2 regions of the Streptomyces sp. NPDC092370 genome follow, and region 2 is predicted to be linked to the other one. Evidence: riboswitches for the same ligand, from Rfam matches in the RefSeq annotation. Region 2 holds a riboswitch; the other holds the start of a gene.

Region 1 (14,447 bases), on a different contig from region 2:
GTCATCCCGCCGTCCGCCGGCGGGAAGACGCCGCACGCCGCCGCGTCGAGTATGTCCCCCAGGCCGTCCGCCACCGTCGCGCTCCTTGAGTCTCCACCCGATGAAGGGTCCAGACTCGCAGACGTGATCGATGACGGCACCGGACTGCTCACCGTCGAGGAACCGGCCCGGGTCGCCGGACTCACCGTGCGCACCATCCGCTACTGGTCCGACCAGGGCGCCCTGCCTCCGGTGGCCCGGTCCGCGGGCGGCTACCGGCTGTACGACGCGGCGTCGGTGGCCCGGCTGAGCTGATCCGCACCCTGCGCGAGCTGGGCCTCGGCCTGGCGGACGTACGGCGGGTCCTGTCCGGTGAGACCACCGTCGCGCAGGTCGCGGCGGCGCACGTGGTCGCGCTGGACGCGCGGATCCGGTCGCTCAAGGTGACCTTCCGGCGGCTCGTGCGACGGGGAGCCCGGGCCCGCGCGGGCGGGATCGCGCCCGATTCGCCGGAGGCGGCCGGGGTGCTGCGCGAGCTGTTGCAAGACGCCGCCCCCGCCACCGTGCTCGCCCGGCCGCGGTCGCACGCCGGTCACCCAGCCGCCCGCTACCGCGAGTTGCTCCCCGTCGTGAAGGGAGCCGGGCCCGAGGCGGCGTACCGCGAGGGGTTCACCTGGGTGGTCGCCGCGCTGGAGGCGCGCACGGCCGGTTAATCTGACCTGCGTCAAACCTGCGTCAGTAGGACGCACAGCACGAGATGAGGGGCGGATCGGTGGCGGACATCGAGGAAGCACGCAAGCAGTTCGAGCGGATCGATACGGATGGTGACGGCTTCATCACCGCTGCCGAGTTCAAGGCCGCCCTCGCCCGGTCGGGCGACTGGAACGTCACCGAGTCGGTCGCCGAGGTCGTCATCAAGACCCGCGACCTCGACGGCGACAAGCGGCTGAGCTTCGACGAGTTCTGGACCTACCTGAACAAGTAGGCGCCGGTTTTCGCCGGACGGTGGGGCCCGGTCCGCGACCGCGGACCGGGCCCCACCGCCATGCCCGTCGGCGGCTCCTTCGGGAGGACCCGTCCCGGACTCGGAATAGCCCACACGCCCCGGCGGTTGACCCGGGTCACGAAGGCCGCACGAGGCGCTGTTCATCTCCGGAAGGGCAAGGCGAGGACATGAAGATCGGCATCATCGGAGCCGGCAACATCGGAGGCAACCTGACCCGGCGGCTCACCGCCCTCGGGCACGACGTCTCCGTCGCCAACTCCCGGGGGCCCGAGACGCTCACGGCCCTCGCGGAGGAGACCGGCGCGACGCCCGTGACGGTCGGGGAGGCGGCCCGCGGCGCCGAGGTCGTCGTCGTCACCGTCCCGCTGAAGGCGGTCCCCGACCTTCCCGCCGGCCTGTTCGACGGCGCGGCGGACGGCCTCGCGGTCATCGACACCGGCAACTACTACCCCCGGCAGCGCGACGGCAGGATCGCCGGGATCGAGGACGACGGCCTCACCGAGAGCCGCTGGACGGAACGCCAGATCGGCCACCCGGTCGTCAAGGCCTTCAACGGCACCTTCGCCCAGGACATCCTGGACCGACCGCTCCCCGCCGGCGACCCCGGCCGCATGGCCCTCCCCGTGGCGGGCGACGACGAGGCGGCCAAGCGCAAGGTACGGGACCTGATCGACGCGCTCGGCTTCGACACCGTCGACGCGGGCGGCCTCGACGACTCCTGGCGCCAGCAGCCCGGCACCCCGGTCTACGGCCTGCGCGGCGGCGTCGAAGCGGTCACGAAGGCCCTGGCCGAGGCGTCCCCGGAGCGCGCACCGGACTTCCGCGGCTAGAGCCCTGTCGTTTGGATCAGGTCGCAGGGACGTGACGGTGCTGTTCCGTTCCGGTGAGCGCGGTCTGGTGCGTGCAGCCGCAGGGCGGAGGAGGGAGTCGACGCGGAGCGTCGGCGACCGACGACAACGCCGCAGATGTGCGGGCCAGAATGTGGCTGAGCAACGCCGGCCACGCCAACGAGATGGCCCAGCGCCTCGCCGAGGGCGTGCGGGCCGTGCACGGTGTGGCGATCCTCTGCCAGGCAGGCCAACGCGGCGCGTCTGCGGCGTGATCCGAACGACAGGCCCCAGGTCAGGCGTTCTCGGCCCACTCGCGCAGGGCCGCCCTGCTCCCGAAGTCGGCCACGTTCTTGTCCAAGGGGTCGTCGGTGTACTGGTGGAAGCGCCACTTGGCCTTGATGCGGGGCTTGCCCGCCGAGACGTAATCGGCGATCCACAGGCCGTCGCCCGCGAAGGACGTCGTGTCCATGTTCAGCCAGAAGTGCCGGTTGCAGTAGAGCACCACCCGGTTGCCCGGCCGCAGATCCCGCACCTTCCGTATGAACCGGTCCTTCTCGGCATTGCTCGCGTGCGTGCCGTCTCCGGTCGTCTCCCAGTCGACGGCGAGGATGTCGCCCGCGCGGTCCGGGGCCTTGCTCACGAAGTACTCGGCCTGGGCGGTGACATGGCCGGGCCACAGGAAGTGGTAGAAGCCGGCGACCAGTCCGGCGTCCCGGGCCCGCTTGGTCTGGGCGGCGAGTTTGGGGTTGACGTAGGAGCGCCCCTCCGTCGCCTTGACGAAGACGAAGGAGAGGCCGTCGGTGCCGTAGGACGAGGACTGATACGCGCTCACATCGATGCCGCGCAGCATGGGGGCTCCCTGAAGTGCCGTGGGGGGGGGAGTTGATGCCCCACCACCATGGCACGGGCCGCTGTGCCCTGACGGGGAAACGCCAAGTTCGCCGAGCCGTAGGACTCCGGCCGCCGCCCCGCCCCCGGCTCAGCACTCGATGATGTTCACCGCCAGCCCGCCCCGGGCCGTCTCCTTGTACTTCACCGACATGTCCGCGCCCGTGTCCTTCATCGTCTTGATGACCTTGTCCAGCGACACCTTGTGGGAGCCGTCGCCGCGCATCGCCATGCGGGCGGCGGTGACGGCCTTGACCGCGGCCATGCCGTTGCGTTCGATGCAGGGGATCTGGACCAGGCCGCCGACCGGGTCGCAGGTGAGACCGAGGTTGTGCTCCATGCCGATCTCGGCGGCGTTCTCGACCTGCTCGGGCGAGCCGCCGAGGACTTCGGCGAGGGCGCCCGCGGCCATGGAGCAGGCGGAGCCGACCTCGCCCTGGCAGCCGACCTCGGCGCCGGAGATGGAGGCGTTCTCCTTGAAGAGCATGCCGATCGCGCCCGCGGCGAGCAGGAAGCGGACCACGCCCTCCTCGTCGGCTCCCGGCACGAAGTTCATGTAGTAGTGCAGGACCGCCGGGATGATGCCGGCGGCGCCGTTGGTGGGGGCGGTGACGACCCGGCCGCCCGCGGCGTTCTCCTCGTTGACCGCCATGGCGTAAAGGGTGATCCACTCCATGGACAGGGCCAGCGGGTCACCCTCGGAGCGCAGCTTGCGCGCGGTGTTCGCGGCCCGCCGGCGCACCTTGAGACCACCCGGCAGGATGCCCTCCTGGGACAGGCCGCGCGCCACGCAGTCCCGCATCACCTGCCAGATCTCGAGCAGCCCCTCGCGGATCTCTTCCTCCGAGCGCCAGGCCCGCTCGTTCTCCAGCATCAGCGCGGAGATCGACAGGCCGGTCTCCTCGGTCAGGCGCAGCAGCTCGTCGCCCGTGCGGAAGGGGTACTTGAGCACGGTGTCGTCGAGCTTGATGCGGTCGGCGCCGACCGCGTCCTCGTCGACGACGAAGCCGCCGCCGACCGAGTAGTACGTCTTGGTCAGCAGTTCCGCGCCCGAGGCGTCGTACGCCCACAGCGTCATGCCGTTCGCGTGGTACGGCAGGGTCTTGCGGCGGTGCAGGACCATGTCGTCGTCGAAGGAGAACGCGATCTCGTGGTCGCCGAGCAGGTTCAGCCGGCCGCCGGTCTTGATCGCCTCCACCCGCTGGTCGGCGTTGGACACGTCCACCGTGCGCGGCGAGTCGCCCTCCAGGCCGAGCAGTACCGCCTTGGGGGTGCCGTGGCCGTGCCCGGTCGCGCCGAGCGAGCCGTACAGCTCCGCGCGGACCTTCACGGTCGGCTCCAGCAGCTCCTCGTTGCGCAGCCGCCGGGCGAACATCCGGGCCGCCCGCATCGGGCCGACGGTGTGGGAGCTGGACGGGCCGATGCCGATCGAGAACAGGTCGAAGACCGAGATGGCCACGGGTGGAACTCCTGACTACGGGGGTGGTGCACAGGGGTGGGGCCGCGCCCGCTTGTGGCCGGCGCGGCGCCCGAAAGGTTTCTTCGCGACCGTTGCGTGCCGCTTGTTACTTGTTCAGAGCCGGGTACAGCGGGTGCTTGTCGGCCAGAGCCTTCACCCGGGCCTTGAGGGCATCCGCGTCGTAGGACGGCTTCAGCGCCTCGGCGATGACGTCCGCGACCTCCGCGAAGTCCTCGGTCCCGAACCCGCGGGTGGCCAGGGCCGGCGTGCCGATCCGCAGACCGGACGTCACCATCGGCGGACGCGGGTCGTTCGGGATCGCGTTCCGGTTGACGGTGATGCCCACCTCGTGGAGGCGGTCCTCGGCCTGCTGGCCGTCCAGCTCCGAGTGGCGCAGGTCGACCAGGACCAAGTGCACGTCCGTGCCGCCGGACAGGACGTCCACGCCCACGGCCCGGACGTCGTCCTTCACCAGACGCTCGGCCAGGATGCGGGCACCCTCCAGCGTACGGCGCTGGCGCTCACGGAAGTCCTCCGAGGCGGCGACCTTGAAGGCGACCGCCTTGGCGGCGATCACATGCTCCAGCGGACCACCCTGCTGACCGGGGAAGACGGCGGAGTTGATCTTCTTGGCCAGTTCGGCCGTGGAGAGGATCACACCGCCGCGCGGGCCGCCGAGGGTCTTGTGGGTCGTGGTGGTGACCACGTGGGCGTGCGGCACCGGGTTGGGGTGCAGCCCGGCCGCGACCAGCCCGGCGAAGTGGGCCATGTCGACCATCAGGTACGCGCCGACCTCGTCCGCGATCCGGCGGAACTCGGCGAAGTCCAGCTGCCGCGGGTACGCCGACCAGCCGGCGACGATCAGCTTCGGCTTGGACTCCTTGGCCAGCCGCTCGACCTCGGCCATGTCGACCCGGCCGTCCTCGCCCACGTGGTAGGCGACGACGTCGTAGAGCTTGCCGGAGAAGTTGATCTTCATGCCGTGGGTCAGGTGCCCGCCGTGGGCGAGGTTCAGACCCATGATGGTGTCGCCCGGCTTGAGCAGCGCGAACATCGCGGCCGCGTTGGCCTGGGCGCCGGAGTGCGGCTGCACGTTGGCGTGCTCGGCGCCGAACAGCTCCTTGATGCGGTCGATCGCGATCTGCTCGACCACGTCGACGTGCTCGCAGCCGCCGTAGTAGCGGCGGCCCGGGTAGCCCTCGGCGTACTTGTTGGTGAGGACCGAGCCCTGCGCCTCCATGACCGCGACCGGCGCGAAGTTCTCCGAGGCGATCATCTCGAGCGTGGACTGCTGGCGGTGCAGTTCGGCGTCGACCGCCGCGGCGACGGCCGGGTCGAGCTCGTGCAGGGGTGTGTTCAGGACGGACATGGGGCTACGACTCCTCAGCCGGCGGAGAACGCGGTGTACTCGTCGGCGGAGAGCAGGTCGCCCGGCTCGTCCGTGACGCGCACCTTGAACAGCCAGCCGCCCTCGAAGGGGGCCGAGTTCACCAGCGACGGGTCGTTCACGACGTCCTCGTTGACCTCGGTGACCTCACCGGACACGGGGGAGTACAGGTCGGACACCGACTTGGTCGACTCCAGCTCGCCGCAGGTCTCGCCGGCGGACACGGAGTCACCGACCTCGGGAAGCTGGACGAACACGACATCGCCGAGCGCGTTGGCCGCGTGCTCCGTGATGCCGACCGTCGAGACGCCGTCCTCGGCGGCCGACAGCCACTCGTGCTCCTTGCTGTAGCGCAGCTCTTCGGGGTTGCTCATGGCCTGGATTCTCCTGTACGCGCGGGAGTGCTGTGAAAGGGGGGACTGCTGGTGAGCAGGGGCGACGGGCGTGGGGTCGCTGCCGCGGCCCTTCGGCCAGTGTCTACTTCTGGCGCTTGTAGAACGGCAGCGCCACGACCTCGTACGGCTCGTGACTGCCCCGGATGTCCACGCCGACGCCGGTCGTGCCGGGCGCGGCGTGCCCGGGATCGACGTACGCCATCGCGATCGGCTTGCCGAGGGTGGGGGAGGGGGCACCGGAGGTGACCTCGCCGATCACCTCGCCGCCGGCGACGACCGTGTACCCGGCGCGCGGGACCCGCCGGCCCTCGGCGACGAGGCCGACCAGGACGCGCGGGGGGTTCTGCTCGGCCCGGGCGGCGGCCTCGCGCAGGGCCTCGCGCCCCACGAAGTCGCCTTCCTTCTCGAACTTCACCACCCGGCCGAGCCCGGCGTCGAAGGGGGTCAGGGACGTCGACAGCTCGTGCCCGTACAGCGGCATGCCCGCTTCCAGACGCAGCGTGTCACGGCAGGACAGCCCGCACGGGACCAGACCGACGCCCTCGCCGGCCTTGGTCAGGGCCTGCCACAGCTCGACCGCGTGCTCCGGCTTCACGAACAGCTCGAAGCCGTCCTCGCCGGTGTAGCCGGTGCGGGCGATCAGGGCCGGGACGCCCGCGACCGTGCCGGGCAGACCGGCGTAGTACTTCAGGCCGTCCAGGTCGGCGTCCGTGAGCGACTTCAGGATGCCGGCGGACTCAGGGCCCTGCACGGCGATCAGCGCGTAGGCGTCCCGGTCGTCGCGCACCTCGGCGTCGAAACCGGCGGCGCGCTCGGTCAGCGCGTCCAGGACGACCTGGGCGTTGGAGGCGTTGGCGACGACCATGTACTCGGTCTCGCCCAGCCGGTAGACGATCAGGTCGTCCAGGATGCCGCCGTCGGCCCGGCAGATCATGGTGTAGCGGGCACGGCCCGGCTTCACACCGCCGATGTTGCCCACCAGGGCGAAGTCCAGCAGGGCGGCGGCCTGCGGTCCGGTGACGGTGATCTCACCCATGTGGGAGAGGTCGAACAGTCCGGCCTTCGTCCGCACGGCGGTGTGCTCGTCGCGCTCGGAGCCGTAGCGCAGGGGCATGTCCCAGCCGGCGAAGTCGGTCATCGTCGCGCCGAGCGAGCGATGCAGGGCATCGAGCGCGGTGTGACGGAGTTCTCCTGTACTGCTCACAGTCGGTCGTCTCCAAGGGCAATGACGGGCGAGGTCGGTCCTCCCCATCTGTCATCGGAACCTGAGAGGTTCGCCATGACCGCGCTGGTCGATGGCTTGCACCTTGGGTGGGGCCACGCCCTGCCGGGACAGGGGAAGGCCCGCTTTTCAGATGTGCCTCGCCCGCGCGGTAACGGGGCCTGAGAGATTCAAGGGAGGGACTTGCTCCTTCGGCGCCCCAGCTCTTGCGGTGCTGGGGACTCTCCCGCGCGGATTCAAACGGCCGGTATGCAGTTGGCGCGCACATCATTGCACGCATCCTTCCGGCGCGGCAGGGGGACCTTTCACAGGGAGTGCACGAGTCCCGCCCGCCGGACTCCGCGACCTGTAGCAGCCCTGTTGCAGGACAAGGACGCAAATGAGAGGCCTGCGGCATTACTTTCTCTTTACACTCGGCGGGGATGGGACTCCGTACCTGGCCCCAGGGGAGGACGATCACGGTGAACAGGACCACCGCGTACGCGACGACGGGCATCGCGCTGCCCGAGCAGCCGGCCGCCGCTCCGGTCCGGGCGGTCCGCGCCCCGGCGCCGGCGCCGGTCGTCCGCGATCTGCGCGCCCGCGCCGGACGCGGCCCACGCACGCTGCTGTTCGGCCCCCGCGACCTCGTCGTGGTCACGGGCCTGCCCGGCAGCGGCAAGTCCACGCTGATGCGGCGCGCCGTGCCGGACCGGCGGATCGACTCCCAGGACACCCGCGACCGCTGGGAGCGCCGCATGCCGCGCGCCCTGCCGTACGCGCTCTACCGCCCGCTCGTCCGCCTCGCCCACTACGCCGGGCTGCGGCACGCCCTGCGCAAGGGTGAGGGCCTCGTCGTGCACGACTGCGGCACCCAGGCCTGGGTCCGCCGCTGGCTGGCCCGCGAGGCCCGCCGCCGGGGCGGCACGCTCCACCTGCTGCTGCTCGACGTCACCCCCGAGCAGGCGCTGGCCGGCCAGCGCGACCGGGGCCGCGGCGTCTCGCGCTACGCGTTCCTGCGCCACCGCGCGGCGAGCACCCGCCTGCTGCGCGCGGTGGAGCGCGGCGACCTGCCCGCCGGCTGCGGCTCGGCCGTCCTCGTCGACCGGGACGCGGCCGACACCCTCCGCAGAATCGGCTTCACCGGCTGACGGGCCGAAGGCGGGGAGGCGAGCCGAAGGCCGCCAGACGAGGCGGCGGACCGGGGGCGACGGATGTACGTGAGCCACCCCGCCGGCGGCCCCCGCCCCCGGGGCTCCCCTCACCCTCTCCACATCCGACCGCCCCGCGTCCCCGAGCCGTTAGCCTTTTGAGCCACAGCAGTGGTTCCAGGCAGGCGGTAGGCAGATGGACTTCCCGGCGGAATTCTCCGCGGACTTTCCGGCGCGGACGCAGACTCACCCGCACGGCGGTTGGCCCGGCAACGAACTGGAGGAGGTGCTCTCGGCCTCCCTCGGCGCCGGCCCGGCGGCCGGCGGGCGGATCGTCGAGGTGCTCGGCCGGAGCTTCGTGTGGATCCCGCTGCCCAATGGCGGCGGCCCGCACAGCGGCCCCCTCGACCTGCCCGGCATCGAGATCGACGGCCAGGCGTTCGTGCCGGTGTTCAGCTCCGAGGAGCAGTTCCGCCAGGTCGTCGGCTCCCACATGTCGTACACCATCGCCCCCGCCGTGGAGTTCGCCCGCGGCCTGCCCCCGCACGCGGGGATGGTCGTCAACCCGGGCGGTGTGGTGGGCATCCCGCTCCCGCCGCCCGCCGTGGCGGAGCTGTGCCGGGCCGGCCGGACCCCGCTGGACGGCCCCGCGAGCGGCGGCCGGGTCCGTCTCTTCGAGCCAGACTGGCAGGACGACCCGGTGGATTTCCTGGCCGCGGCGTCCTCCGAGTTCGAGGCCACCGGCATCGTCGTCACGGCCCGCCGCTGTCTCGCCGCCATCGAGACCGCCGAGCCCGTGATGTTCGTGGGCGTCGAACTCTCCCAGTGGGAAGGCGACGTGCGCGCGCTCCCGCTGGAGGCCCTCACCCGGGCCGTCACCGCCGTCCCGGCCCCCTGGCCGGTCAATCTGGTGCTCCTGGACGTGACGGAGGACCCGGTGGGCAACTGGATGAGGGAGCAGGTCCGGCCTTTCTACCAGCGGTAGGGCGAGGGGCCCGGGGGCGCGGGCTGTGGCATCGTGCGGCTGCGCCGCCTGGGCGCGACACGCCACGGCCGGGCCGCACTCGCCGAACGAGGGCAAGTCCCGAGTCGGTGTGCGGGCTTAAGCTAGGGCACCGTCGAGGCGTTGTACGAAGGGGCGGTAAAGGTGAGCGCGAGCGGCACGGCCGCGGCCGGACAGGTCGAGCACATGCTGCGCCAGGTCACGCCCGGGCGCTACGACGCCTATGAGGCACTCCTGCGCGCGCTCGCGACCCCCCACACCGGCCGGATCTGGATGCTCCTGTGGCACGGGCTGGCCGGCTCCCCGGACGCCCAGTACGGGAACATGGACGTCGACGGCTACGGCTACGCCCCCTGCGTGACCTCCGCCCAGGAGCTCTCCGCCAGCGGCTGGAACCGCTCGTACGAGGTGGTCGACGGGATCGACGTCGCCCGCGCCCTCTACCCCGACCACTACGGCCTCTGGCTCAACCCGCACGCCCCCGGCGGGGGCGTCGGCATCCCCTGGCTCGACCTGCGCCGGATCGCCACGGGCCTGGACCGCCAGCCCGCCGGCCCCCTGCGCCTGTCCGAACCCGCCATCGAGATTCCGCAGTTCTACGCGCTGCTGGCGCAGAACGCCCACCGCACCCCGGCCGTCCGCTCGCTGCGCCGCGCCTGGGTGCAGCCCGCGCTCGGGGCGCCGTACCTCGCCATCGGACTGGACGTGTACGACACCTCGCCGCCGGCCGTGGACTCCGTGCGGGCGATGATGCAGCAGTCCCTCGGCGCCGTACCCGACGGGCTGCCCGTGTCGACCGTCGCCATGTCCGACGAGCACGACCCGGTCGCGATGTGGCTGCGTGCGAAGGCCCGCCCCTTCTACGACCGCGAGGCGCATGCCACGGCCCCCGTCCAGGCCCCGGCCTCGGGCTACGGATATCCTCCGGCGCAGGGCCGTTACTGAGGGCTTCGCCCCCGCCCACCTCCTCATCGCGTGCGGCACGGGCGCGCTTCTCCGCGCGTAGATGGAGGATAAAACGCCTATCCTGTACAGAATGTCCCGATTTGCCTGCGACCGATCCTCGTTGCCCATTGTCCGGATAACGGAATCCCGCAGACAGCATCACGTTTATGCATCCTTTCATCGTCAAGTCTGGCAACGAAACGCTGAAGCGTTGAAGACTCCCGGCACCAGGGGAGTTTCGCCCCTGAGTACGACGGACTGATCACGCCGCCACAGCGGAAATGCGCGGGCCGGCCACCGCCGGTTGAGAAGAGGGGTCCCTGCCTGATGACGGCACCACTGCACGAGCCGACCGCGGAAGCTGCTCCGAGTGCGGCCGAGGAGGCGGCAGCCGTCGGCGTCGATGCGAAAGCCGTACAGGGCCGTTCTCTGGGCCGGATCGCCTGGGAGCGCCTGAAAAGGGACAAACTCGCCCTGGCGGGCGGAGTCATGGTGCTCGTGCTCATCGTGGTCGCGCTGCTCGCGCCGGTCATCACGGGCCTGGTGGGCCAGGACCCCGAGGCGCACCACGAAGATCTGATCGACCCGCTGTTCGGCACCCCCACGGGGGCGTGGGGCGGCATCAGCGGTGAGCACCTGCTGGGTGTCGAACCGGTGAGTGGTCGCGACATCTTCGCCCGCATCGTCTACGGCGCCCAGATCTCGCTCCTGGTCGGTTTCCTGTCGGCGGTCGTCGCCGTCGTGATCGGCACCGTCGTGGGCGTCCTGGCCGGCTTCTTCGGTGGCTGGGTCGACTCCGTCATCAGCCGTGTGATGGATGGTCTGCTGGCCTTCCCGCAGCTGCTGTTCATCATCGCCCTGGTCTCCGTCATGCCGAACGAGATGCTGGGGCTGACCGGCACCGGCGTGCGTCTGTTCGTGATGATCCTGGTCATCGGCTTCTTTGGCTGGCCCTACATCGGACGCGTCGTGCGCGGCCAGACGCTCTCGCTGCGCGAGCGGGAGTACGTCGAGGCGGCCCGGTCGCTCGGCGCCGGGCGGTTCTACATCCTCTTCAAGGAACTGCTGCCCAACCTGGTCGCGCCCATCATCGTGTACACGACGATGATGATCCCCACCAACATCCTCACCGAGGCGGCACTCAGCTTCCTGGGCGTGGGCGTCAAGCCGCCCACGGCCTCCTGGGGGCAGATGCTTTCGAGCGCGATCGACTACTACGACTCGGACCCCATGTACATGGTGGTCCCGGGCGTGGCGATCTTCATCACCGTTCTCGCCTTCAATCTCTTCGGCGACGGCGTGCGTGACGCGCTCGACCCGAAGGGCTCCCGCTGAACTGCCGTACAAACAGCGACCCGTGACACCTGGCACGGGGTCTCTCATCTAATCCGGAGGATCCGAGATCGTGACTACCCAACGCACCTCAGGGCGGCGCAAGCAGGCCATGGCCGCTGCGGCCGTGGTCGCCGCACTGCTGACCACGGCGGCGTGCGGCGGCGGCAACGACAACGAGGGGTCGAAGGGCGGAGCGGCCGGCTTCGACGCCGCGAACAACAAGGTCGCCCAGGCCTCCCTCGCCAAGAAGGGCGGCACGCTGAAGTTCGCCGGTGCCCAGGACGCCGACTCGTGGGACACCACGCGCGGCTACTACGGCTTCATGTGGAACTTCTCCCGCTACTACAGCCGCCAGCTCGTCACGAGCAAGACGGAGCCGGGCAAGGCCGGCACCGAGCTGACTCCGGACCTCGCCAGCGGGCTCGCCAAGATCTCGGACGACGGCAAGACCTACACGTACACCCTGCGTGACGGCATCACCTGGGAGGACGGCAAGCCGATCACCTCCAAGGACGTCAAGTACGGCATCGAGCGGGTCTGGGCGCAGGACGTGCTGTCCGGCGGCCCGGTCTACCTGAAGGACGTGCTCGACCCCAAGGGTGAGTACAAGGGTCCCTACAAGGACAAGTCCGCGGACAAGCTGGGCCTGAAGGCCATCGAGACGCCGGACGACAAGACCATCGTCTTCAAGCTGCCCCAGGCCAACTCGGACTTCGAGGAGATGCTGGCCCTGACCTCGGCGTCCCCGGTCCGTCAGGACAAGGACACCAAGTCCAAGTACGGCCTGCACCCGTTCTCCTCCGGCCCGTACAAGTTCGAGTCGTACAACCCGGGCAAGGACCTGACGCTGGTCCGCAACACCGAGTGGAAGCAGGCCTCGGACCCGATCCGCAAGGCGTACCCGGACAAGATCACGGTCAAGTTCTTCTCCAACGCCAACGACATGGACGCGCGCCTGATCGCGGGCGACTACGACCTGGACATCAACCAGACCGGCATGTCGCCGCAGGGCCGCACCACCGCCCTGAAGCAGCACAAGGCCAACCTGGACAACCCGGTCTCGGGCTACATCCGTTACGCGGTCTTCCCGCAGACCGTGAAGCCGTTCGACAACATCGAGTGCCGCAAGGCCGTGATCTACGGCGCCGACCACGTGTCGCTGCAGACCGCGCGCGGCGGCCCGGTCGCCGGTGGTGACATCGGCACCAACATGCTGCCGCCGGCCGTCCCGGGCGCCGAGGGCCAGAAGTACGACCCGTACGAGCTCGCGGGTGCCAACAAGAAGGGCAACATCGACAAGGCCAAGGAAGCGCTGAAGGCCTGCGGTCAGCCGAACGGCTTCAAGACCACCATCGCGGTCCGCAACAACAAGCCGTCCGAGGTGGCCACCGCCGAGTCCCTCCAGGCGTCGCTGAAGAAGGTCGGCATCACCGCCGACATCGACCAGTACGACGGCTCGCAGACCTCCGGCATCATCGGCAGCCCCTCGAACGTGAAGAAGAAGGGCTACGGCATCATCATCATGGGCTGGGGCCCGGACTTCCCGTCCGTGCAGGGCTACGGCCTCCCCCTGTGGGACAGCAGCTACATCCTCGAGAGTGGCAACAACAACTTCGCCATGATCAAGGACAAGACGATCGACGGTCTGTTCGACAAGTACGTCACCACGCTGGACGACGCGGGGAAGACCAAGATCGCCACGGAGATCAACCACAAGGTGATGGAGGGCGGCTACTACCTGCCCTTCGTCTTCGAGAAGTTCATCAACTGGCGTTCCAGCCGGCTGGCCAACGTCTACACGACGGACGCGTACAGCGGCATGTACGACTTCGTCAACCTCGGCCTGAAGTCCGCGAAGTAACCGGCACACCCGCCGTACGGCACGAAAGGCAGGTGAAGGCCGGCGCGGCGTGACCTCGGGCCATCGGAAGACCTCCGGTGGCCCGAGGTCCGCAGCGGGCCGAGATCTGTGCTCGCTTACCTGATCAGGCGGCTGTTCGCCGCCGTAGTGATGCTCGCGGTCATCATCATGGTGGTCTTCGGCATCTTCTTCCTCGTCCCCAAGTGGGCGGGCGTCGACATCGCCAGCAGCTTCGTGGGCAAGCAGGCCGACCCGGCGGCCGTCGAGGCGGTGCGGCAGAAGCTGGGACTGGGCGACCCGATCTACGTCCAGGTCTGGGAATTCTTCAAGGGCATCTTCGCGGGCCGTACGTACGCGGGCGGCGGCGACGTCACCCACTGCGCCGCGCCGTGCTTCGGTTACTCCTTCCGCAGCGAGCAGGCCATCTGGCCGGTGCTGACCGACCGCTTCCCGGTGACCCTGAGTCTCGCGCTCGGCGCGGCCGTGCTGTGGCTGCTGCTCGGTGTCGCGGCGGGTGTCCTCTCCGCACTCAAGCGGGGAACGCTGTGGGACCGCAGTGCGATGGTCGTCGCCCTCGCGGGTGTCTCGCTCCCCATCTACTTCACCGGTCTGCTGAGCCTCGCGATCTTCTCCTACGGTCTGGGCTGGATCAACGCGGAGTACGTGCCCCTCGAGGAGAGCTTCACCGGCTGGCTCGGCGGCATGATCCTTCCGTGGGTCACCTTGGCGTTCCTGTACGCCGCGATGTACGCCCGGATCACCCGCGCCACCATGCTGGAGATCCTCGGCGAGGACTACATCCGTACCGCCCGCGCCAAGGGCATGCGCGAACAGGTCGTCATCCGCAAGCACGCCATGCGCTCGACGATGACGCCCATCCTGACCATGCTCGGCATGGACCTCGGCGCCCTCATCGGCGGCGCCATCCTGACCGAGACCACGTTCAGCCTGCCCGGGCTGGGTCAGGCCGTGCTCAACGCGATCAAGAACCAGGACCTGCCCATCAT
Region 2 (14,447 bases):
TCCTGCCCCACGGGCGGGTCTGTTTCGGTCAAGGGGAATCGCCCGTGAAGTTGTTTGCGAAGTTGTTCGGCAAGAGCGCGCGAGAAGGCAGCGACAACGCCACCGCTCGTCATCGCGCACAGCCTGACGCGGAAGGCCAGCGGCCGCTGTTCCGGGACCAGGTCGGCGGCCCGGGCGGCGATGTTTCCGGTGGTCAGGGCGCGCCGTCGGTTGACCCTGCGCAGCCCGGCGGCATAGGTTTCGGGCAGCCGTCAACCTCAGGTGCGGGTGGAGGGTTTTCCGGCCCGTACGCGTCCAACGCCCCCGGTGGGCAGCCGCGGCAGGAGGATCCGATGTCGGCCCTGGTGTGTACGAGGTGCGGTAACCGCAACGCGGAGAACAGCCGTTTCTGCTCCAACTGCGGCGCGCCGCTGCGGGCGGGTGCGGCGCCGGAGCGTCCCTCCGAGACGACCTCCACGATCTCCATTTCCGGTCTCGAGGCCTACGACAGCGAGACCACCGGCCAGACGCCGATGCCGACCCTGTCCCCGGAGGCGCAGGCGGCTGTGGACGCGCTGCCGCTGGGCTCCGCGCTCCTGGTCGTGCGCCGCGGTCCGAATTCGGGCAGTCGCTTCCTGCTGGACGGCGATCTGACCACGGCCGGCCGCCATCCGCAGAGCGACATCTTCCTGGACGACGTGACGGTGTCCCGGCGGCACGTGGAGTTCCGCCGTGGGCAGGACGGCTCGTTCACGGTGGCCGATGTGGGCAGCCTGAACGGCACGTACGTGAACCGGGAGCGGATCGACCAGGTCGCGCTGAGCAACGGCGACGAGGTGCAGATCGGCAAGTACCGGCTGGTCTTCTACGCCAACCAGCGGGGCTACTGACCGGGCTGGCCCCAGCGAAGGTCCGTCCGTCAGGGAAGGTCCATGCTTCAAACACCGAGCGGCGGTGCCGGGCACGGCGCCGCCGCCACGGACAGTGGGCTGATGAGCATCGGCACGGCGCTGAACGTGCTGCGCGACGAGTTCCCCGAAGTGACCATCTCCAAGATCCGTTTCCTGGAGTCGGAGGGGCTCATCGAGCCGCAGCGGACCCCGTCGGGGTACCGCAAGTTCAGCGCCCGCGACGTCGAGCGTCTCGGGCAGGTCCTGAGGATGCAGCGGGACCACTATCTGCCCCTGAAAGTGATCAGGGAGCACCTGGAGGCCATGGAGCGCGGCGACGCGGTCCCACTGCCGGTCGTGTGCCGTCAGCGGGACGGTGAAGCCGCGCGCGAGCCGTCCGGGGGGCCCACGGTGGCCAGGATCGGGCGTGCGGAGCTGCTCGCCGCCGCCGGCGTCGACGAGCAGGAGCTCAAGGAGTGGGAGTCCTACGGGCTGCTCACTCCACTGGAGGACGGGGCCTACGACGTGGAGGCGGTCACGGTCGCCTCACTCATCGGCGAACTCGGGCGGTTCGGGATCGAGCCGCGGCATCTGCGGGTGATGAAGGCCGCAGCCGACCGTGAGGCCGGCCTCGTGGAGCAGGTGGTGGCCCCGCTGAGGCGGCACCGGAATCCGCAGACCAGGGCTCACGCCGAGGACCGTACGAGGGAACTGGCGGGGCTCACGGTGAAGCTGCACGCCGCACTGGTGCAGACGGCGCTCGGGGTGCGGCAGCCCTGACGAGGCCGGGCGTTCGGGGGCCGGATCAGGCGCTCGGTCCGGGCCCGACTACCCAAACGTCCCGAGCACGGCCTAGGGTTGCTGTGTGAACGAGCTCGATGTCGTAGGTGTCCGGGTCGAAATGCCCTCCAACCAACCGATCGTGCTGCTGCGTGAAGTGGGAGGCGACCGTTACCTCCCCATCTGGATCGGACCGGGGGAGGCGACGGCGATCGCCTTCGCCCAGCAGGGCATGGCTCCCGCGCGGCCGCTGACCCACGACCTTTTCAAGGACGTGCTGCAGGCGGTAGGCCAGGAGCTCACGGAAGTGCGCATCACGGATTTGCGTGAGGGCGTCTTCTACGCGGAGCTGGTCTTCGCCAGCGGCGTCGAGGTGAGTGCCCGCCCGTCCGACGCCATAGCGCTCGCGCTGCGCACCGGGACGCCGATCTACGGCAGTGACACGGTGCTCGACGACGCGGGTATCGCGATCCCGGACGAGCAGGAGGACGAGGTGGAGAAGTTCCGCGAGTTCCTCGACCAGATCTCCCCGGAGGACTTCGGCAGCAGCAGTCAGTGAGCTCCGCGGTCGGCGGCAGCGGTCGGTGAGTCGTGTGGGGCGGCCCGGCGGACGACGTGGTCCGCGGCAGGGTCGCCCGCCGTGCGTGACGGGGTGAAATGCCCGCATGTGCAGGTGGAGAGTGAGAGCGTCACGCGGTCCGTGCCGACCGCATTCGGCTAGCCTTTCCCCGCAGTGGGGCACGGGAAACCACTCTCAGGGTGATTATCACTCGGCGTGGCGAGTGTGGCGATCGTTGACGCACCCCTGGTGACTGCCTACCGTCGAGAAGGCAGGTCAAGGACGGAGGTCGGCGTGAGAAGCAGCGGCGACGGTACGGCCGGGGGCGGCCCCGAGCGCAGTCTCAGGGCGAGCGGTCCGTACCCTCCCCCCGGCTCACGGCCCCTCCCGGGTGGGGGGTGCCCCCAGCCCGGTGGCGCGGCCGATCATGCTCCGCAGCGACCGACGGCGGTGCCGAGCAGCGGAGGGACGGCGTCCATGGCGTCCGAGCAGATCGGCTATCGCGGCCCCACGGCCTGTGCGGCCGCCGGTATCACCTACCGGCAACTGGACTACTGGGCCCGCACCGGGCTCGTCGAGCCGAGCGTGCGCCCCGCCTACGGCTCCGGGACGCAACGGCTGTACAGCTTCCGTGACGTGGTCGTCCTGAAGATCGTCAAGCGGTTCCTCGACACCGGGGTGTCGCTGCAGAACATCCGCACGGCCGTACAGCACCTCAGGGAACGCGGTTTCAGCGACCTGGAGCGCATGACGCTGATGAGCGACGGTGCGACGGTCTACGAATGCACCTCGCCCGACGAGGTTCACGCCCTCCTCCAGGGCGGTCAGGGCGTGTTCGGGATCGCCGTGGGCGTGGTGTGGCGTGACGTCGAGAGCGCGCTGTCCCAGCTGCACGGCGAGCGGATCGACACCGGCGAGACCCTGGTCGGGCCCAACCCGGCGGATGAGCTGGCGCGTCGCCGGAACCGGGCCGTCTGAGCCGTCGGGCAGAGGCCGGACGCATGGGGCGGGACGTTTCCGCACCGGGCCGTGAGCGGTCTCCCGCGGGGCGATCCGGGCGGTCGCGCGAGGTGTTGTCAGTGGCGTAGGGCAGCATCGGAAGTGTGAGAACCGCGCCCACGATTCTGCATCTGGACATGGATGCCTTCTTCGCCTCGGTGGAGCAGGCGTCCAAGCCGAGTCTGCGCGGGAAGGCCGTGGTCGTGGGCGGGCTAGGGCCGCGAGGCGTGGTGGCGACCGCGTCGTACGAGGCGCGGGTTTTCGGGGTGCATTCGGCGATGCCCATGGGGCAGGCCCGGCGGCTCGCGCCCCATGCCGCGTACCTGGTGCCGCGCTTCACCTTCTACCGGTCGATCAGCGAGCGCGTCATGGAGCTGCTGCGGGCGCTGTCGCCGCTGGTGGAGCCGCTGAGCCTGGACGAGGCTTTCGTCGACCTGGAGGCCGGCCAGGTGGCCTGGGACGAGCGGTCGGCGCGGCTGGCCGGGGTGAAGCTGCGCGCGGACATCCGGGCGGTCACAGGGCTCACGGGGTCGGTGGGGCTGGCCGCCTCCAAGATGCTCGCGAAGATCGCGTCGGAGGAAGCCAAGCCGGACGGGCTGGTGGTGATCGAGCCGGGGACCGAGCGGGCGATGCTCGCGCCGATGTCGGTGCGGACGCTGCCGGGGGTCGGGCCGGCTACGGGTGACCATCTGCGGCGGGCCGGGATCACCACGGTCGGCGAGATCGTCGAGGCAGGGGAGGACGAGCTGGTCCGGCTGCTGGGAAAGGCGCACGGGCACGGTCTGTACGCCATGGCGCTGGCGCGGGACGACCGGCCCGTGGTGGCGGAACGCGAGGCGAAATCGGTGTCCGTCGAGGACACCTACGACGTGGACATCCACGACCGGACGCGCGTCGGGCTGGAGGTGCAGCGACTGGCCGAGCGGTGCGTGCGGCGGCTGCGCGAGGCCCGGTTGTCCGGGCGGACCATCGTGCTGAAGGTGCGGCGCTACGACTTCTCGACGCTCACCCGGTCCGAGACACTGCGCGGCCCGACGGACGATCCCGCGGTGATCCGGGAGGCGGCGGCCAGATTGCTGGACTCGGTCGACACCACGGGCGGGGTGCGGCTGCTCGGGGTGGGGGTCAGCGGGCTCGCCGACTACACGCAGGAGGACCTCTTCGCGCAGGCGGCGGGGGAGCGGGCGATCGAGCAGGGCCCGGTCGAGGAGCACGTGGCGGCGCCGGCCGAGGAGCAGCCGGCGCTCGCCGAGCGCAGATGGCCCGCCGGGCACGACGTGCGCCACGCCGGATTCGGGCACGGCTGGGTGCAGGGCAGCGGCCTGGGACGGGTCACGGTGCGGTTCGAGACGCCCTCCTCGGAGCCTGGGCGCGTGCGGACCTTCCGGGTCGACGATCCGGATCTGGAGGCGGCGGATCCGTTGCCGTTGGTGTTACGGGAGCCGGATGGGGGAGGCGCGGCGCTCGGCACGGGGGGTCACGCCGTTTCGTCGGTGCCCGCCAGCTTGCCGAAGTCGTGGTCCGGGAGCGGGGGCGGGGCGGCGACGTCGAGACCGTAGTGGTGGTAGAGCTGCAGTTCCTGCTCCGGGGAGAGGTGGCGGCCCACGCCGAAGTCGGGGGCGTCCTTGATCAGGGCGCGCTCGAAGGGGACGTGGAGGGCGCCGTCGATCAGTTCACTGGGCTCCAGGGGGACGAAGGCGTCCCTGCTGAACAGGCCGGTCCGTATGGCCGCCCACTCCGGTTCGCCGGTGGCGTCGTCGAGGTAGACCTCGTCGATCGTGCCGATCCTGGTCCCGTTGCGGTCGAACGCCTTGCGGCCGATCAGGTTGCGCGGATCGATATCGGTTCGCACGGGCCCTCCACTGGTCGCACCTCATCAGTAAGCACTACAAAACGGTACAAGCGGGGATGCGGCCACTCGAAGGTTCGTGCGTTGACCGCGCTGGTACGCTGGCAGCGGCTGTTGACCCCGTGCGGGAGAGTCCTCCAGAGGTCATGGAGGCGCCGAAGGAGCAAATCCTCCCCGGAATCTCTCAGGCTCACGTACCGCACGGACGAGGTCACTCTGGAAAGCAGAGCGGGTGTCGACGGCTTCCGCTCTCACCGACGGTGAAAACCGGAGGCCTTCGGGCGATCCGGTGAAGCTCTCAGGTTGAGATGACAGAGGGGGAGGCCGTTCGGGTACCCGTGCCGTGGTGCCCCTCGAAGGTCGTGTCGACCAGGAGGCCTCCGTAATGACCGCCCACCGCATTCCGCTCTCCGAGCTCGAAGAGGCAGTCCCCTTCGAGCAGCGCCACATCGGCCCCGATCACGAGGCCTGCGCCAAGATGCTCGCGCACGTCGGCTACGGCTCGCTGGACGAGCTCACCGCCGCCGCGGTCCCGGCCGTGATCGCGAGCGCCGAGGCACTGGACCTGCCGGGCGCCCGCAGCGAGGCCGAGGTGATCGCCGAGCTGCGCTCCCTCGCCGACCGCAACCAGGTCCTCAACTCCATGATCGGCCTCGGCTACTACGGCACGTTCACCCCGCCGGTCATCCTGCGCAACGTCATGGAGAACCCGTCCTGGTACACGGCCTACACGCCGTACCAGCCGGAGATCTCGCAGGGCCGGCTCGAAGCACTGCTCAACTTCCAGACGATGGTCGCGGAGCTCACGGGGCTGCCGACCTCCGGTGCCTCGCTGCTCGACGAGGGCACCGCGGCCGCCGAGGCCATGGCGCTGTCGCGGCGCCTGGGCAAGAACAAGAAGGGCCTGTTCCTGGTCGACGCGGACGCGCTGCCGCAGACCATCGCCGTGATCCAGACCCGTGCGGAACCCACGGGCGTCGAGGTGGTCGTCGCCGACCTCAGCGACGGCATCCCCGCCGAGATCGCCGAGCGCGAGATCAACGGCGTGCTGATCCAGTACCCGGGCGCCTCCGGTGCCGTGCGTGACATCAAGCCGGTCATCGACCGGGCGCACGAGCTCGGCGCGCTCGTCACCGTCGCCGCCGATCTGCTGGCGCTGACGCTGCTGAAGTCGCCCGGTGAGCTCGGGGCGGACATCGCGGTCGGGACGACGCAGCGCTTCGGTGTGCCCATGGGGTTCGGCGGGCCGCACGCCGGTTACATGGCGGTCCAGGACAAGATGGCGCGCAGCCTGCCCGGGCGTCTCGTCGGCGTGTCCGTGGACGCCGACGGGAACAAGGCCTACCGGCTGGCGCTGCAGACGCGCGAGCAGCACATCCGTCGTGAGAAGGCCACCAGCAACATCTGCACCGCTCAGGTGCTGCTCGCCGTCATGGCCGGCATGTACGCCGTCTACCACGGCCCGGAGGGTCTGAAGGGCATCGCGCGGCGCACCCACCGGTACGCCGCGGTCCTCGCCGCCGGGCTGGCGAACGGCGGTGTCGAGGTCGTGCATGGCTCCTACTTCGACACCGTGACCGTGCGCGCCGAGGGCCTGGCCGCCGAGGTCGTGGCCGCCGCCCGGGACCACGGGGTCAATCTGCGCCTCGTCGACGCCGACCACGTCTCGATCGCTTGCGACGAGACCACGACGCGCGCCCAGGTGCGGGGCGTGTGGGCCGCCTTCGGCGTCGACGGCGTCATCGAGGCGCTGGACGCGGCCACGGACGAGCCCCTCCCGGACGCCCTGCTGCGGACCGACGACTACTTGACGCACCCCGTCTTCCACCAGCACCGCTCCGAGACCGCCATGCTGCGCTACCTGCGCAAGCTCGCCGACCGGGACTACGCGCTCGACCGCGGCATGATCCCGCTGGGCTCCTGCACCATGAAGCTCAACGCGACCACGGAGATGGAGCCGGTCACCTGGCCCGAGTTCGGGCAGATGCACCCCTTCGCTCCCGCCGAGCAGGCCGCGGGCTACCTCACCCTCATCCACGAGCTGGAGGACCGCCTCGCCGAGGTCACCGGCTACGACAAGGTGTCCCTCCAGCCGAACGCCGGGTCGCAGGGCGAGCTGGCCGGTCTGCTCGCCGTCCGCGGGTATCACCGGGCGAACGGGGACGAGCAGCGCACCGTGTGCCTGATCCCGTCGTCCGCGCACGGCACCAACGCCGCCAGCGCGGTGATGGCGGGCATGAAGGTCGTCGTCGTGAAGACCGCCGAGGACGGCGAGATCGACGTCGAGGACCTGCGGGCGAAGATCGAGCAGTACCGCGACGAGCTGTCCGTGCTGATGATCACCTACCCGTCCACCCACGGTGTGTTCGAGGAGCACGTCGCCGACATCTGCGCGCAGGTCCACGAGGCGGGCGGGCAGGTCTACGTCGACGGGGCCAACCTCAACGCGCTCGTCGGGCTGGCCAAGCCCGGGCACTTCGGCGGCGACGTCTCGCACCTGAACCTGCACAAGACCTTCTGCATCCCGCACGGCGGCGGCGGCCCCGGCGTCGGCCCGGTCGCGGTGCGCGAGCACCTCGCCCCCTATCTGCCGAACCATCCGCTGCAGCCCGAGGCGGGCCCCGAGACGGGCGTCGGTCCCGTCTCGGCGGCTCCCTGGGGCTCGGCCGGCATCCTGCCGATCTCGTGGGCGTACGTCCGGCTCATGGGCGGTGAGGGGCTGAGGCGGGCCACGCAGGTGGCCGTGCTCAGCGCCAACTACATCGCCAAGCGGCTGGAGCCGCACTACCCGGTGCTCTACACCGGCCCCGGCGATCTCGTGGCCCACGAGTGCATCATCGACCTGCGGCCCCTGACCAAGGCGACCGGAGTGAGCGTCGACGACGTCGCCAAGCGGCTGATCGACTATGGCTTCCACGCGCCGACCATGTCGTTCCCGGTGGCCGGGACGCTGATGATCGAGCCGACCGAGTCGGAGGACCTGGCCGAGCTGGACCGCTTCTGCGAGGCCATGATCGCCATTCGCGCGGAGATCGAGAAGGTCGGCTCCGGCGAGTGGCCCGCTCAGGACAACCCGCTGCGCGCCGCCCCGCACACCGCCGGCGCCCTCGCCGGGGCGTGGGAGCACGCCTACAGCCGCGAGGAGGCCGTCTTCCCGGCCGGGGTGTCGGCCGCCGACAAGTACTGGCCGCCGGTGCGCCGTATCGACCAGGCCTTCGGCGACCGGAACCTCGTCTGCTCCTGCCCGCCGCTGGACGCGTACGAGGACTGACCGGCCGACCGGTCACCGGGAGGGGCTCCGCGGTGCGGGGCCCCTCCCGCCGTTCACCGCCGCCTTCACGCGGAGGCGAGCGCCACTTCGGTCGCCTTGAACAGGGCGGCGACGGGGCTCCCGGGCGAGCGTGAGGTCGTCCGCGGCGCCCCTGGTGATCATGACGGTCGGCTCGCCCTCCTCGACCGTGACGCGGACGGACGCCATCGCGTCGCCGGCTGTGATGCCCGTGACCGTACCGGGGAGCCGGCTGCGGAGCGGCAGGCCCTCGACGGGGCCGTGGCCGGCGAGATCTCCGTGGACTTGGTCAGGGCGCCCACGGCGGTGCCCGGGGCGGGACGGAGGCCTGAGCCGCTACACGGGTGATCGCCGCGGTGAGGTCCCGGCGGACGGTGAGGCGGACCCTGACCGTCGCCATGGCCTGACCGGGGCCGACGGGTGACGGTACCGGTGAGCTGGTTGCGGATGCTCAGGCTCACGGGTGCACGCCAGTCCGGCGGTCCCGTCGAGCCGGGGACGCTCGGGCTTGCGTCGGCTGCGGTCACTCCCGGGCTCAGACGCGGTCGATGTGAACGTTCGTCGACTTCACGCGGGCCGTCGCCTCCATGCCGACCTCGAGGCCCAGTTCCTCCACCGCCTCGCGGGTGAGCAGCGAGACGAGCCGGTGCGGACCGGCCTGGATCTCCACCTGGGCGGCGACGTCACCGAGCTTGATCGCGGTGACGATGCCGGGGAAGGCGTTGCGGGCCGAGGTGTACGGGGTGTCCTCTTCGGCAGCGCCGGACCGGGCGAGTCCGGCCGAGAAGGCGGCCAGGTCCCGTCCGTCGATGACGCGTCGCCCGGCCTCGTCGCGGTGGGTCGTGATGCGGCCCGCGTCCGCCCAGCGCCGCGCGGTGTCCGGGCTCACGCCGAGCAGTCGTGCTGCCTGGCCGATCGTGTAGGACTGCATGCCGGTCACGATAGGGGTGAGGACAGGGAACGGCGGATGCGGGGTTGGCCGTTGGGTATAACGCGATATAGCGTTAGTGGTCGAGCGGGCGGGCCGGGCGGCGCGCCCGGGAGATCGGGGGTGGAGTGATGGCGGCCGAGATCGCGCGGTCCGGTGGATCGCCCGAGGTGAGGGCGTCGCACGCGGACCGGGACCGGACCGTGGACATGCTGCGTGTCGCCGCGGGCGACGGCCGCCTGACCCTGGAGGAGCTGGACGAGCGGCTGGAGGCCGCGCTGTCCGCCCGCACGATCGGCGAGCTCGTCGTGCTGACGGCGGATCTGCCCGCGCCGGCCGGCCAGGCGCCCGTAGGGGCGGAGGACGTCGACCGGATCCGGCAGGAAGGGGCCTCGACCCGGCGTGGCGACGGCTGGACGGTGCCGCGGCGGCTGGAGATCCGTTCGGCGTGGGGCGAGGTGACGCTCGACCTGACCGACGCGGTGATCACGCACGACACGCTGGACATCGACCTGGACCTGCGCGCCGGCGCCCTGAAGCTGCTGACCCGGCCGGGTGTCGTGGTGGACACGGGCGGTCTGGTGCTGCGCTACTCCGAGATCAAGGCCCGCCGGCCGGCCGACGCTCCCGTCCTGCTGCGAATACGGATCACGGGTGCGATCCACTACGGGCAGGTCGTGGTGCGCCCGCCGCGCAGGGTCCTCGGCCGCAGAGCGACCGCCTGACTCAGCCCACGTGCACCCTCGGCCGCCGCTTCCGGTCCGGCTCCGCCTCGCGCAGGACCTCACGGGTCACCGGGGCGACCTCGCCCTGGCCGAACAGGAAGAAGCGCAGCAGGTTGGCGAAGGGCCCGCCCTCGGTCCACTCGAAGTAGATGTGCGGGATGCGGCCCGTCGCGTCGCGGACATACAGCAGGAGCGCGGCCAGGGCGTTGGGAATGGAGGACGACTCCAGGGTGAGCACCCGATAGCGGCCGTGCAGCACCTCGCCGCGTACGGTCAGGCCCGCTTCGAACTCGGACGGGTCGGTGACCGTCACCTCGACGAAGACGAAGTCCTCCTGGCCGGGTACGTCGTTGTCGTGCCGGATCTGCTCGATCTTGTCGCGGTACTCCGTGAGGTCGCGCCGGTCGGGCTCGTTGGCGATGAACCGCATCCGGCGGCCGGACAGGTCCCGGACGAAACGCTCCGCCGTGTCGTCCAGCGTCACACCGGTCACGCGCAGTTCGAACGCCCGGGCCAGCCGTGACAGCAGGGACACCAGGATGATGCCGGCGATGAAGCAGGCGCCGATCTTCACACCGTCCGGGCGCTCGATGACGTTGAGCACGGTCGTGTAGAGGAACACCGCGGAAATCACGGCGAAGGCGATGGTCCAGTTCCGCTGGCGGGCCTTGCGGGCGGCGATGGTCACCGCGATCGCGGCGGAGCTGATGAGGATCAGCACACCGGTGGCGTATGCGCCGCCCTGGGCGTTGACGTCGGCGTCGAAGATCCACGTCACCAGAAAGGCGACCAGGGTGAAGACGATGACCATGGGCCGTACCGCGCGGGCCCAGTGCGGGGCCATGCCGTAGCGGGGGAGATAGCGCGGCATCAGGTTGAGTAGGCCGGCCATCGCGGAGGCGCCGGCGAACCACAGGATGGCGATCGTGGAGATGTCGTAGACGGTGCCGAAGGTGTTGCCCAGGTAGTCGTGCGCCAGGTAGGCGAGCGCACGGCCGTCGGCCTGGCCGCCCGCCTCGAATTCCCTCTCCGGAATGAGGAGGGTGGTGATGAAGCTGGTGCTGATCAGGAACACGCTCATGATCAGTGCGGCCGTGGTGAGCAGCTTCTTAGTGTCGCGGGTGCGGCCGGCCGGCCGTGCCTCCGTGTCGTCGGGGTCGCCCTTGACGTGCGGCATCACGGCGACGCCCGTCTCGAACCCGGAGAGACCGAGGGCCAGTTTCGGGAAGACCAGCAGGGCGACGCCGATCATCGCGAAGACGTTGCTGTGCTGGGCGGTGAGGGCGCTGGACCAGTCGGCGACCGCATGACCCGCGGTGACGACGTGACAGAGGCCGACGATCACCACGACCACGTTCAGCGCGAGGTAGGCGCCGACGAGGGCGACCGCCACGCCGACCGCCTCCAGGAAGCCCTTGAGGAACACGGCGCCCAGAAGGGCCACCAGGACCAGGGTGATCAGCATCTGCCGGTCGTGCAGGACGCCGGTCAGATGCGGGTTCTCCACGAGGTGGGTGGAGGCGTCGGCGGCCGACAGGGTGATGGTGATGAGGAAATCGGTGGCGGCGAAGCCGAGGAGGGTCAGGACGAACAGCTTGCCCTGCCAGAAGGAGAGCAGCCGTTCCAGCATCGCGATCGAGCCCTCGCCGTGGGGGCTCTCCTCGGCCACGCGGCGGTAGACGGGCAGGGCGCCGGCCAGCGTGACGACGACCAGGACGATGGTCGCGACCGGAGACAGCAGGCCGGCGGCGAGGGCCGCGATGCCGGGCTGGTATCCGAGGGTCGAGAAGTAGTCGACACCGGTCAGGCACATCACCCGCCACCAGGGCTGACCCCGGTGCGGGGACCCCGGTTCGGCGTGGGGCCCGGTGTGGCCGCCGCTCTTGCCCATGTCGGACAGCCCTTCCAGCATCCAGGCACGCAGGCGGCCGGGTGGCGTGGGCTCAGGGCGGCTCGGTGCCGGGTGCTCGGTGGTGGCCATCGACGTGCTCCCGATGTGCGGTTCAGCGTGTTTCCGGCCATCACTGGGCGGCCCGATCAGCGTAAGCGGAGCGTGATGCCGTGGCCCGAGGATGAGAGGGCTGGGAGCGTCAAGCTTCCGTTAAGTCTGCCCGCCGGGGCCGCCGCATCTGTGGAAAGGCGAGCTGAGAGTGGGGGACGGCCCTGCGCCGCGGAGGGCGGCGCCGATCCGGCGGCCAGTCGACGGCCACCGTGTGTGATGGCCATCACCCCGTCCGTAACGTTCGTCTGGAACTTCGAATGTTTCGCATCCTTCGTCCGGTGCATGCATCGGGTGAAAGATTCCCCCTGCCCAAGGGGTTGCCACCGTTTGGCTGCTGTCTCTAGGGTGCGGCATCAACGAAGCTTTCTGGATCTCATTCGAAACTTTCGAGGAGCGCATGATGGGCGACCCCGCACTGTCCCGCCGCGGCTTCCTGGCGGCCTCCGCCGCGGCCGGTCTGGGGATGACGGCACTGACCGCATGCGGCGGGGAGTCGGACGGAGGGGCGTCGGGGACGACCACGATCGAGTGGTGGAACATCTCCACCACTCAGCCCTCCAAGGATGTCTGGGCCGCCCTCGCCCGGAAGTTCGAGGCGCAGAACCCCAAGGTCAAGATAAAGATCGTCCAGATGGAGAACGACGCCTACAAGTCGAAGATGACGGCGCTGACCGCTTCCGGGAAGCTGCCCGACATCTTCCACACCTGGGGCGGCGGTGTGCTGAAGCAGCAGGTCGATGCCGGTCTCGTCGAGAACCTCACGGACCGCACCAAACCGTGGGGCGAGGCCCTGCTGCCGGTCGCCAGGGAGCCGTACCTGATCGACGACCAGGCCTACGGCGTCCCGTTCGATATCGGCATGATCGGCTTCTGGTACAACAAGGCGCTCTTCGAGAAGGCCGGCATAGCGGAGCCGCCGGCCACCTGGGACGGCTTCCTCGACGCCGTACGCAAGCTCAAGGCCGCCAAGGTCACCCCGCTGGCACTGGCCGGCAAGGAGAAGTGGCCCGGCATGTACTACTGGGCCTACCTGGCGATGCGCACCGCCGGCGCCGAGGCGCTCCAGAAAGCCTACGAGGCCAAGGACTTCACCGGTGCGCCCTTCGTCGAGGCAGGCGAGCACCTGAAGGAACTCGTCGGCCTCCAGCCGTTCCAGAAGGGATACCTGGGCGCCGCCTACTCCACCCCCACCGGCCAGGCCGCCACCGTCGGCAACGGCAAGGCGGCGATGGAGCTCATGGGCCAGTGGGCCCCGACGGTGCAGGCCGACGCGGGCAAGGGCCTCGGCAAGGACCTCGGATTCTTCCCGTTCCCCGCGGTCGAGGGCGGCAAGGGCGCCCTCACCGAAGTGTTCGGCGGAGGCGGTGGGCACGCACTGCGCCGGGGTGCCCCGCAGGAGGCCGTCGACTTCCTCAAGTTCTTCGCGTCCGAGGCCACCGACCTCGAACTGGTCAAGAAGACCGGTGTCCTTCCCGTGGTGCCCGCGGCCGAGAGCGCCATCGCCGACCCCAACATCAAGGCCGTCCAGGCCCAGTTGAAGGCGGCGACCGGCTTCCAGCTCTACCTGGACCAGGCGTACGCGCCCGCCGTCGGCCAAGAGGTCAACGACAGCGTGGCCGCGCTCATCGCCGGCTCCAAGTCGCCCGGGCAGGTCGCCCAGTCGATCACGAAGACCGCGAAGGAAGAGCAGTAACCGGCGATGACCTCCACGTTCCTGCCGGACAAACGGACCGGTACCGGCGTCGGTGTCCCGCCCCCGGCCGCGGACCCGCCCACCGGGCGGTCCCGGCGGCGCGCGCTGCACTGGCTCACCGCGGCCGGCTTCCAGCTCCCGGCCCTGGTGCTGTTCACAGGGCTCGTGCTGCTGCCGATGCTGTTCGCCCTGTACGCCGCGTTCTTCCGCTGGGGCGGCTTCGGCATGCCCTCCGACTACATCGGCGGCGAGAACTTCATCCGGCTCTTCCAGGACGACGTCTTCCTCGGCGACCTGTGGCGCTGCCTGGTCCTCGTGGTGCTGTCGATCGCCGTCCAACTGCCGTTCGCGCTCGCCATGGCCGTCCTGCTCAACCAGCGGATGCGCGGGCGGGCGGTGTACCGGATGCTGTTCTTCGCCCCGTACGTCCTGTCGGAGGCCATCACCGGAATCCTCTTCGGCATGATCTTCGCCCCGGACGACGGTTTCGCCGACCAGGTCCTCGGCAGGATCGGGCTGGAGGGGCTGGGCGGTGAGTGGTTCGCGGATCCGTCCACCGTCATGGCGACCCTGTTCCTGGTGATGACCTGGAAGTACTTCGGCTTCCACATGATGCTGTACCTGGCCGGACTCCAGGCCGTCCCCCGGGAACTGACCGAGGCGGCGCTCATCGACGGGGCGAGTGCCTGGCAGCGGTTCCGCAACGTCACCCTGCCACTGCTCGCGCCCACCCTGCGCATCAGCGTGTTCCTGT

The links. Region 2 has a riboswitch for glycine ahead of gcvP (aminomethyl-transferring glycine dehydrogenase). Riboswitches for the same ligand answer to the same signal wherever they lie in the genome.
Region 1: it holds a riboswitch for glycine, as region 2 does, so the genes downstream of both, gcvT (glycine cleavage system aminomethyltransferase GcvT) here and gcvP (aminomethyl-transferring glycine dehydrogenase) in region 2, are expected to answer to the same signal.

What each region holds. Positions count from the first base shown of each region.
Region 1 is NZ_JBIVQO010000012.1:8,789-23,235, forward strand. Features, by position in the region: gene ACIQHQ_RS29695 (GNAT family N-acetyltransferase) at 1-74, opposite strand, end outside; partial or broken gene ACIQHQ_RS29700 (MerR family transcriptional regulator) at 124-692, shown strand; gene ACIQHQ_RS29705 (EF-hand domain-containing protein) at 752-964, shown strand; gene ACIQHQ_RS29710 (NADPH-dependent F420 reductase) at 1,153-1,815, shown strand; partial or broken gene ACIQHQ_RS29715 (threonine aldolase) at 1,965-2,106, shown strand; gene ACIQHQ_RS29720 (glycoside hydrolase family 25 protein) at 2,108-2,665, opposite strand; gene ACIQHQ_RS29725 (L-serine ammonia-lyase) at 2,795-4,162, opposite strand; gene glyA (serine hydroxymethyltransferase) at 4,269-5,531, opposite strand; gene gcvH (glycine cleavage system protein GcvH) at 5,546-5,923, opposite strand; gene gcvT (glycine cleavage system aminomethyltransferase GcvT) at 6,027-7,148, opposite strand; glycine riboswitch at 7,306-7,405, opposite strand; gene ACIQHQ_RS29745 (AAA family ATPase) at 7,628-8,296, shown strand; gene ACIQHQ_RS29750 (enhanced serine sensitivity protein SseB) at 8,493-9,281, shown strand; gene ACIQHQ_RS29755 (enhanced serine sensitivity protein SseB C-terminal domain-containing protein) at 9,444-10,244, shown strand; gene ACIQHQ_RS29760 (ABC transporter permease) at 10,572-11,579, shown strand; gene ACIQHQ_RS29765 (ABC transporter substrate-binding protein) at 11,650-13,440, shown strand; gene ACIQHQ_RS29770 (ABC transporter permease) at 13,549-14,447, shown strand, end outside.
Region 2 is NZ_JBIVQO010000021.1:5,832-20,278, forward strand. Features, by position in the region: gene ACIQHQ_RS36635 (FHA domain-containing protein) at 1-869, shown strand, start outside; gene ACIQHQ_RS36640 (MerR family transcriptional regulator) at 912-1,649, shown strand; gene ACIQHQ_RS36645 (bifunctional nuclease family protein) at 1,735-2,208, shown strand; gene ACIQHQ_RS36650 (MerR family transcriptional regulator) at 2,503-3,186, shown strand; gene ACIQHQ_RS36655 (DNA polymerase IV) at 3,312-4,766, shown strand; gene ACIQHQ_RS36660 (PRC-barrel domain-containing protein) at 4,685-5,059, opposite strand; glycine riboswitch at 5,172-5,266, shown strand; gene gcvP (aminomethyl-transferring glycine dehydrogenase) at 5,442-8,327, shown strand; partial or broken gene ACIQHQ_RS36670 (molybdopterin-binding protein) at 8,393-8,806, opposite strand; gene ACIQHQ_RS36675 (molybdopterin-binding protein) at 8,881-9,276, opposite strand; gene ACIQHQ_RS36680 (DUF1707 domain-containing protein) at 9,405-9,998, shown strand; gene ACIQHQ_RS36685 (amino acid transporter) at 10,000-11,979, opposite strand; gene ACIQHQ_RS36690 (extracellular solute-binding protein) at 12,401-13,693, shown strand; gene ACIQHQ_RS36695 (carbohydrate ABC transporter permease) at 13,700-14,447, shown strand, end outside.